3 regions of the Allobranchiibius huperziae genome follow, and region 3 is predicted to be linked to each of the others. Evidence: predicted binding sites of a transcription regulator. Region 3 holds the regulator's gene; each other region holds the start of a gene.
The links. The regulator LexA, encoded in region 3, represses DNA repair genes until DNA is damaged. The targets are predictions, from matches to a motif close to TCGAACANNTGTTCGA.
Positions count from the first base shown of each region.

Region 1 (3,275 bases), 2.0 Mb from region 3:
TCGCGACGGTGCTGCTCGTGCTGATCGGCATCGCCGTCGCCGAGCTCGCGCTCTGGGGCCACCGTCAACAGGCCGGTGCCGCGCGCCGTTCGGGTTATCTGGACGGGCTGTTGGCGAGTGCCGCGGCGATCAGGGAGGGCAGCGCGCCCACCCGGGCGGTCACCGAGATCGCCGCTCAGCAGATCGCCGACACCCTGGACGTCGAGCGGTCCACCTTCGTCGACGGCCCGATCCGCGATGCGCCGATCGCCGTCCTGGAGCAGGACGGCACGGTGGTCCGGGGCGGTCGCCGGGTCGACGTGACCCGGATCGGGCTGCCCACCGACGAGTACATCGCGATCCCGGTGCAGCGGGGACAGGCGGTCCTCGGCTACTTCCGGGTGTCGTCCGCGACCCATGTGCGGCATCCGAGCTCCGAGCAGTGTCGGGTCGCGGTCCTGCTCGCCGATCAGGTGGCCGGCGCGTTCGGAACGGCGAGCTCGGCGAGCTCGGTGAGCACGGACTAGGCCCCGCGAGTCATGCGGCAGGTCTCTGTCCGGGTCGGCTGGGCATCAGTCCGGGGGTGAGGTCCCAGGTGACACCGGTCGTGGTGACCTGAGCGGTGAGCAGGTCGCGGTGCACGATCGTGTGGTGGCGTGCGCACAGCAGGGCTGCGTTGGTCAGTGTTGTCTCGCCGCCGGCCCACCAGGGCCGCACATGATGTGCATCGCACCAGTCCGGTGGGCGGTCGCAGCCGGGGAAGGTGCAGTGCTGATCCGGGTGAATGATCGCGGTGCGTAAACCCCCGGTGAACAGGCGTTTGGCGCGGCCGACGTCCAAGGGTTCGGACTCGGTGCCGAGGACTGCGGGGATGAGATCCGCATCGCACGCGAGTCGGCGGAGAGTGCCGGCGTCGAGGTGATCGCCGTCGGTGGTGCGTCCGATGCCCGGTAGGTACGTCGGGGCGAATCCGTCTTCGCCCGAGCCGTGTTGGCCGAGTCGGCCCGCGTCCCGGAGCCCCTCGTACAGGGTGTTGTAGTCCATCGTGACCAGGATCTTCGCGGTGCCGCCGAACTCCCCGACCGGCCGCGGGCTGGTGCCGTCGAGCACGCCGGCGGAGGTCTCGACGAGTCGCACCAGGGCATCCGCGCGCCGTTTGGCCGGGGTGCGGGTGTCTCGTTCCAGCGCACCCGTCCCGGTTTCTAGCCGGGCCCCCGCGCTGGTCGGGGACTCTTGTGGCGCAGGCGCAGGCGTGGGTGCGGAGAGGGCACGCAGGGCGTGTTTGACCACGGCGGCATGCCCGCTCGAGAGTTCGGCGACGAACCTCGTTAACCCGTTGGGCAGGTCGGCCCAGAACACCGACTCGCACTCCTGCTGACGTTCCTCGTCCCGCACGAGCTGCTGCGGGGCGTACTGACCCAGGATCCGGGTGGTCAACTCCCGCAAGGTCCGCCACCCCTGATCGGACAGCGACAGGTACCGCCCGAGCAGGTCATCGCGACCTGCGGTCGGCAGTTGCGGCAGGATCCGGGGCACCTCCCGCAACGCGGCAGCGGCCACCGGCACACTCGCCGACCCGGTCGCGAGGGCCTCGGCCACGACTCGGTTGCGCGGATCGGCGCAGTCCACGCCCACCGTCCCGACCCGGCGCACCACGACCGGGTCCACACCAGCCGCTTGCCGGGCCACCCACGCCGGAGCACCCGTCGCGGTGGAGTTCGCCACGGTCCCGCGGCTCAGTGCGTCCGCGGTCGCCAGAGCCGCGACGTTCTCCATCCGGGCGCCCATCCGCAGCATGCCCCCGACGACCTCGCCCAGTGCCGCTTCGTCCAACTGCCACAGGGCGCCCGGCCACTCCTCCAACGCAGCAGTGAACTCCCCCATGAGGGCCATCAACCGAGCGCCCGTGCCAGGCGCTACGGGACCATGAATGTCGGTCGTCGACTGCGCCATGGCCCCTCCTACGCTGGTGACGGCACCCCTTGCCATCTACTGTGAATCATACGCGTGTTCGATATCGATGGCAAGGGCAAATACGGCCGAAGATGCTGCGAATGTTAGTTATTCGCCAGAGGTATGCATCACCAACCTCTTCTCGTCGGGCGTGTGAGGGGCCTCCGCCGAAGCCCACGCGGTGATCGGTGCCCAGATGGTGCAGCGGCCGCCCGGTAGTGCGTTCTGCAGGGTGATCAGGACTGGTCGCCAACCCGGACGCGGTCCGGGACAGTGGTGGGGTGAGCACACCGACCAGCACCACGACACGGAGACACTCGTGAACAAGAACCCTCGCACCGCGACCGTCAAGACGCCTGCGGAGAACTTCACCGGCGACGTGTGGATGAATCCGCTCTTCGACGGCGACGGCACGTCCCGGTTGGTCTGTGGACACGTGCGTTTCACCCCGGGGGCGCGCACCAACTGGCACTCCCACTCCAACGGGCAGCTGCTCGTGTGCACCGACGGCGTCGGGCTGGTCGGCACCCGCGACGGGCGCTCGGTCCTGCTCCATGCGGGGGAGAGCGTGTGGACCCCGGCCGGCGAAGAGCACTTCCACGGCGGCACCGCCGATCAGATGATGTGCCACTACGCGATCCTCGATGGCAGCGGCGACGCCGACGCGACGACGTGGTTGGAGCCGGTCACCGACGACCAGTACGCCGCGGCCGAGGCCGCCGCCACCGGGAGCCGGTGATGGAGTACCGCCCACTCGGCCGCACCGGCGTGCAGGTCAGCCCGCTCTGCCTCGGCGCGATGATGTTCGGCCCGTGGGGCAACGACGACCGGGCCGATGCGACCCGCATCATCCACGCCGCCCTGGACGCCGGGATCAACATCGTCGACACCGCCGACATCTACTCGGCCGGTGTCTCGGAGGAGATCGTCGGGGAGGCCCTGCAGGGTCGGCGGGACGACGTCGTACTGGCGACCAAGTTCTTCATGCCCATGGGGGATGGCCCCAATCAGGGCGGGGGCTCGCGGCGGTGGATCATCCGCGAGGTCGAGAACTCGCTGCGGCGCTTGAGGACCGACTACATCGATCTGTACCAGATGCACCGGCCGACACCGGAGACCGACGTGGAGGAGACCCTGGGTGCGCTCTCGGACCTCGTGCACGCCGGGAAGGTGCGCTACGTCGGCTCCTCCTCGTTCTCGGCGTCACAGATCGTGGAGGCGCAGTGGGCCGCACGGGAGCGCAATCTCGAGCGGTTCGTCACCGAGCAGCCGCCGTACTCGATCCTCGTCCGCGGCATCGAGGAGGACCTGTTGCCGACCGCGCTGCGGCACGGGATGGGCAC
Region 1 is NZ_JACCFW010000001.1:321,645-324,919, forward strand. Features, by position in the region: gene HNR15_RS01550 (DUF4118 domain-containing protein) at 1-506, shown strand, start outside; gene HNR15_RS01555 (HNH endonuclease signature motif containing protein) at 517-1,863, opposite strand; gene HNR15_RS01560 ((R)-mandelonitrile lyase) at 2,252-2,671, shown strand; gene HNR15_RS01565 (aldo/keto reductase) at 2,671-3,275, shown strand, end outside.
Region 1: the regulator LexA is predicted to act here: its motif matches at 1,979-1,994, upstream of HNR15_RS01555 (HNH endonuclease signature motif containing protein).

Region 2 (3,275 bases), 1.8 Mb from region 3:
CGCGCCTGGAGGCCGGCTTCGAGGCCACCGGCGATGAGGACGTCGACGAGACGGGCTTCTTCGAACTGGGCCTCGGACGACCGCGCGTGCTGTCCGCGGAGGGTCGCGACGAGGCTGCGCAGCGCTGGTACGACGGCGCGCACGGGCCCACGTCCGAGATCGCCGTGAAGGCACCGGCACAGTGCACGACCTGCGGTTTCTTCCTGCCCATGGCCGGTGCACTGCGCCAGGTCTTCGGGGTCTGCACCAACGCCTGGTCGCCGAGCGACGGCGCCGTGGTCTCCCTGGACCACGGGTGCGGCGCGCACAGCGAGGTCGAGCTGGATCTGCCGTCCTCCGAGCCCGAACAGGGCCATGTGCTGGACGAGTTCGCGCTGGAGGTCTCCGAGCCCGCGCCTGCTGCGCCCGAGCAGGAGCCGCCCGCCGCGGTGGAGGTCGAGCCGGCCGCGGCAGAGTCCGAACTCCCCGAGCCGACCGACGCGACCTCCGAGTCCGACGCACCGGACGACGGGCCGCAGGAGGCCTGAAGTTCGCCACACCCGATCGCGCTCCACGTTGACGGTGTTCGCGTTCGTTGACGGTGTTCGAACGCCGTCGATGAACGTAAACGCCGTCAGCGTCACGCGGCGGCCCGCTGTCCGGGCCAGGTGGGCATCAGGCCTGGCGTGAGATCCCAGGTGACGCCGGTGGCGGTGACCTGGGCGGTGAGGAGGTCGCGGTGCACGATCGTGTGATGTCGCGCGCAGAGCAGGGCCGCGTTGCCGAGGTTCGTTTCGCCGCCGGCCCACCAGGGCGTCACATGATGTGCATCGCACCAGTCCGGTGGCCGATCACAGCCGGGGAACGTGCAGTGCCGGTCTCGGTGGATAACGGCCGTTCTGAGTCCTCCGGTGAAGAGGCGTTTCGCGCGCCTGACGTCCAACGGTTCGGAGTCGGTGCCGAGGACTGCGGGGATGAGGTCGGCGTCGCACGCCATCCGTCGCAGGGTGCCCGCGTCGAGATGCTCACCGTCGGTGGTGCGCCCGACACCCGGCAGGTACGTCGGTGCGAATCCGCCGTCGTCTGAACCATGTTGGCCGAGCCGACCCGTTTCGCGGAGCCCCTCGTACAGAGTGTTGTAGTCGAGGGTCACCAGGATCTTCGCGGTGCCGCCGAACTCTCCGACCGGCCGCGAGCTGGTGCCATCGAGGACGCCGGCGGCGGTGTCGACCAAGCACACCAGGGCGTCCGCTCGCCGCTTGGCCGGCGTGCGAGTATCCCGCTCTGGCCCTTCGCCGCCAGCTGCCACCGGCGCGGGAGCGGATAAGGCGCGCAGGGCGTGCTTGACCATGGCGGCGTGCCCGCTCGAGAGTTCGGCGACGAACCGGGTCCACCCGGACGGTAGGTCGGCCCAGAACACCGACTCACACTCCTGCTGACGCTCCTCATCCCGCACCAGCTGCTGCGGCGCGTACTCCCCCAGGATGCGGGTGGTCAACTCCCGCAACGTCTTTGCGCCGTAGTCCGACAACGACAGGTACCGGCCCAGCAGGTCATCCCGATCCACGGTCGGCAGCTGCGGCAGGATCATTGGCACCTGCCGTAACGCGGCAGCAGCCACCGGCACACTCGCCGACCCGGTCGCCAACGCCTCAACAACCACCTGATTGGCCGGATCCGCACAGTCCACGCCCACCGAACCCACCCGGCGCACCACCGCGGGTTCGACACCAGCTGCCTGACGGGCGACCCACGCCGGAGCACCCGTCGCCGTGGAGTTCGCCACGGTCCCCCGACTCAGCGCATCCGCGGTCGCCAGCGCGGCGACGTTCTCCGCGCGAGCTGTGATCCGCAGCATGCCCCCGACGACCTCACCCAGGGCCGCTTCGTCCAGTTGCCACAGAGCGTCCGGCCATTCGTCCAGCCCGGCAGCGAACTTGCCCAGCAGAGCCATCAATCGGTCACCGGTACCCGGCGCAGCAGGGCGCCGGTGCTCAGTTTTCGACTGCGCCATGGCCCCTCCTGCGCTGATGACGGCGCCCCTTGCCGTCTATCTTGAATCATACGCGTGTTCGATATGTCACGCAAGAGGTTGAACCACGAAAACTACTGCCAATGTTCACGATCCGAGCTTGAGTTATCCACATTCCCCTGCGCCGAGGTGACATTTTTCGAGGTCGTCCACACCCAGAGCGGACATCACGAGCCGACGGTGGATCGCCGACTGACCTTGATCGATGACGGGGTCCGCGACGGGGGTGCTAGGCCGGGTCCTAGGTCTAAAAATCAGCGAAAGTTAGGTCTGAGATGGATGGGTCCTACACACCGCTGAACCCGACGATCCGCGTGCCGGCAGTCGCCGGCCTCAACAGCTGGTGAGGGCCCGCGCTCACACCCTCAGCAAAAGGATTCAGCCATGTTCAAGAAGTATGTCGCGTTGGCCGGTGTGGGCTTGGTCGCCACGTCCGCACTGCTCGGTACCAGCGCGGCGCACGCCTCGGCGTCGACGTCGAGCGCTGGGGGACCGGTCTTCGTGCACGGTCTGCGTTACCTCGCCCACTTCGACTCGCGCGCCGTGTGCGACAGCCACGCGCAGTGGGCCGTCGATCAGGTCTCCAAGGCCGGCAGCGGGATGACGTTGCTGCCGAGCCTGGGGTATTCGCGCACCTCCGCTCCGACGGAGTGCTACCCGATCGTCAACCGCGACTACCCGGGTTACAGCGGCGAGTGGAGCTACGTCGTGGCCTATCGCTCGGTGACCGGCAAGCCGCTGCTGTCCCCGGTGGACGTCAAGGTGGACCCAGGGCAGAGCCACCCGCCGGCCGTCAATCCCGACCACGACTCGGTCTACGGCTACGCGCACAAGGTCGCGTTCTCGACCAAGACCACCTCTCTGCAGGCGTGCAACAACAAGTTGAACTGGTCGGCGAACGCGGTTCTGGCAAACCCGAATGCGCATCTGAGCTACGCGAGCAAGACCTGCTCGACCCAGGACCAGCTTCTGCCGGGCTACATCGGCTACGAGGTGGACTATCTCGGGACGTCGGAGAACATCGGCCTGGCCGGTGACCGGGCGATCCAGTTCGACAACCCCTCGATGCTCGCGTCGCTGGGGTACAACGTCCGCTGACAGGACTGCACGCGTGGGGTGGCCGGGGGTGTTCTCCCGGCCACCTCTCGTACGTCCGAGGACCGCATGGCCAGCAAGACCGGTGGACATCCGAGCGTTCGCGGACGTGCATCTGGGGTCGTCCACTTTCGACCACTCGATCCTGTGAGAACCCTATGATCTGGGA
Region 2 is NZ_JACCFW010000001.1:526,621-529,895, forward strand. Features, by position in the region: gene HNR15_RS02555 (DUF3027 domain-containing protein) at 1-527, shown strand, start outside; gene HNR15_RS02560 (HNH endonuclease signature motif containing protein) at 620-1,993, opposite strand; gene HNR15_RS02565 (hypothetical protein) at 2,396-3,109, shown strand.
Region 2: the regulator LexA is predicted to act here: its motif matches at 2,040-2,055, upstream of HNR15_RS02560 (HNH endonuclease signature motif containing protein).

Region 3 (3,275 bases):
TCCTCCAGACGGCGCACCATCTGGGAGATGGCGGGCTGGGAGTAGCCCAAAGAGGTGGCCGCAGCGGTGAAGCTGCCCTCGTCGGCGATGGCCCGGATGACCCGCAGGCCCGCAGCGTCGATCATCCGCCAATCATATAATGGAAGGTTATCCATCGGAACCCATCTTCGTGCTTTCGTTCTGCACCAGCCATGCATCGCAGTGGCCACCCGCGCACCCACGGGGCCACGGGGCCGGTGCGACACTGATGACGTGCTCGAGTCTGCGGTCTCCCCGGTGCCCGAGGGAGTGCGCCCGGATCAATGGGACGGACTGGCGAGCTACCTGGCGGATGGCGGGCTGGTCGCCCTGACCGGAGCCGGCCTGTCCACCGAATCGGGTCTGCCGAGTTACCGCGACGCCCGCGGCGTACGTCGGGTGCAGCCGATGACGGTGACCGAGCTACGCGCCAGTCATGAAGCGCGGCAGCGGTATTGGGCACGTTCCTACGTCGGTTGGCCACGCTTTGCGGCTGCCCGACCGAATGACGGCCACCGCGCGGTCGCCAGGCTTCTCGCCGCCGGCACCCTGACGAGCGTCATCACCCAGAACGTCGATGGGCTGCATCAGGCGGCCGGTGCGAGCGAGGTGCTCGAGCTGCACGGCAACCTGGAGCGGGTGGTCTGCATGGCCTGCTCGAGCACGCATCGCCGCGATGACATGGACGACTGGTTGCGCGACGCCAACCCCGGATTCGACCGCGCGATCGGAGGCGCGGTCCGACCCGACGGTGACGTCGCGCTGCCCGAGGCGATCGTGCGCGCGTTCGTCACGGCCGACTGCCCTGTGTGCGGTTCGGACCTGCTGAAACCGGACGTCGTGATGTTCGGCGAATCGGTGCCGAAACCGTTGGTGGAGCAATGCTTCGGCCTCGTCGAAGAGGCGTCGGCGCTGCTCGTCCTGGGGTCGTCGCTCGCGGTGATGTCCGGTTACCGGTTCGTGCGCCGGGCCGCCCGCATCGGCGTGCCCGTGATCGTGATCAACGACGGATGGACCCGCGGGGACGGCGAGACCGACCTGAAGATTGAGGCGCCGCTGGGCAGCACCCTGACGGCGCTGGCGGACCGACTGGGAGCGCCGGCCGTGGGTGCACCGGGCGTCTAACGCGCCTGAGGAGCGCCGGGCGACCGCGGTCGCTCAGACCCTGCGCAGCACCGCCGTGACCTTGCCCAGCACCACGGCGTCGTCGCCGTCGATCGGGTCGTACGCCGTGTTGTGCGGCATCAGCCAGACCTTGCCCCCGGTGCGCTTGAAGGTCTTGACGGTCGCCTCGTTGTCGAGCATCGCCGCGACGATGTCGCCGTTGGTCGCGGTCGGTTGCTGACGCACCACGACCCAGTCGCCGTCGCAGATCGCGGCGTCGATCATCGAGTCGCCGACGACCTTCAGCAGGAAGAGGTCGCCCTCGCCGACGATCTGCTTGGGCAGCGGGAAGACGTCCTCGACGACCTCGTCGGCCAGGATCGGACCGCCCGCGGCGATCCGTCCGACGACCGGGACGTACGACGCACTGGGTCGTCGGTCGCCGATGCCGGTCTCGTCCTCGACGCTCAGGTCACCGTCCGGCGCGTTGGTGACGCTGGACCCGCCCCGGTAGCCGCGCTGGTCCTTGTCCTGGTCCGGTGAGATGACCTCGATGGCGCGCGGCCGGTTGGGGTCGCGGCGCAGGTAGCCCTTGCGCTCGAGCATCGACAGCTGGTGAGCGACGGAGCTGGGGCTGGTCAGGCCGACGGCCTCGCCGATCTCGCGCAGGCTCGGCGGGTAACCGCGCCGGTCCACGGAGTTGCGGATGACCTCCAGCACGCGCCGCTGTCGGGTGGTCAAACCGTCGTCGTCGCGCTCGGGCATCTGGTGCACCTTGGCCATGGTCTTCGTCCGTCCCTCTCCGAGTGGATCGTGCTGCCACCGCCCGCCCCAGGTGTCCGAACGGCTGCGTCCCCGGGACCGATGAGTCGCCGTATTCGGCGTCGTTCCGCGGATTCACAACTGCTGAGCAGGGGCTGTCGGTGGTCGGTGTTTCAGTTCTGCAGGTGAGCACGAGATTACGAGAGTCGGACACACTTTCCAAACATCTGTTCGGGGCGTGTCTGGATTTTCTCGAACGCGCGTGCTAGACATCAGACAGATGATCGATCGCACACACGTACGATCGACGAGTTATCGGAGGATCTCATGAGTGCCGTCACCGCTGTTCCCAGCTGGGTCACTCCCGCCACCCCTGCCCGGCCGGGTCGTCCCGGCGCATCGCGACGTACGGCGCCCGCGTCCATCCGTCGCGGCCACCTGCGCGCGGTCCCTGATCTGCCCGCGCTCGTGGACGCACCTGCGCCGACGATGCACATCACTCGTCGCGGTCGCCTGCTGATCACGCTGTGCGCACTCCTGCTATGTCTCGTCGGGGGAGTGGCGGGAGCCCGTGCCGCAGTGGGCGGCGGCGGGTCCGCGCAGCGCTACGACACCGTGGTCGTCCAGTCGGGCCAGACCCTGTCCTCGGTCGCCCACCACGCCTACCCCCAGCTGCCGATCGGCAATGCGGTGCAGCGGGTGCAGGCCGCCAATCGACTGAACACCCTGCAGGTGTTCGCCGGCGAGCAACTGCGCCTGCCTCGCTGAGTCCGGCCGCGCGCCTTCTGGCGCCCCGTAGCAGGGCCGACACCGCCTCCGTGTCGCCCTCGGCGGCCCTCTGACCAGCACGAACGACCCCGCGGAAACCGGGCAGTCTCTAAAGGTTGCATCACCCCCTCCACCGGAATACGATCCCTACATCTAGTAGTTACATCGATGTAAGTTGTCCACATGTAGTCCCCAGGTCGACCCGGGTTATCCCAAGGCACAGCGCGGATATCCCCCGGTTGTCCACGAGTTACCCACAGGTGGGCGGCTCGTTCGGCGGGGCTACGGCGTGGACGGCGAGTGATCGGTGTGAGCCGATCGTCGAGGGTGAGGGAGACACGCATGCACTGCCCGTTCTGCCGGCACGAGGACAGTCGCGTCGTCGACTCCCGCTCGAGCGAGGACGGCACCTGCATCAAACGGCGCCGCCAGTGCCCCAGCTGCGGCAAGCGCTTCTCCACTATGGAGACCACGAGCCTGACCGTCGTCAAGCGGTCCGGAGCCAGCGAGCCGTTCAGCCGCCAGAAGGTGCTCGTCGGGGTGCGCAAGGCGTGCCAGGGCCGCCCGGTCTCCGAGGACGACCTGGCGCTGCTGTCCCAGCAGGTGGAGGAGTCCATCCGGAT
Region 3 is NZ_JACCFW010000001.1:2,294,273-2,297,547, reverse strand. Features, by position in the region: gene HNR15_RS10805 (LysR family transcriptional regulator) at 1-125, opposite strand, end outside; gene HNR15_RS10800 (NAD-dependent protein deacetylase) at 253-1,143, shown strand; gene lexA (transcriptional repressor LexA) at 1,177-1,905, opposite strand; gene HNR15_RS10790 (hypothetical protein) at 2,212-2,652, shown strand; gene nrdR (transcriptional regulator NrdR) at 2,995-3,275, shown strand, end outside.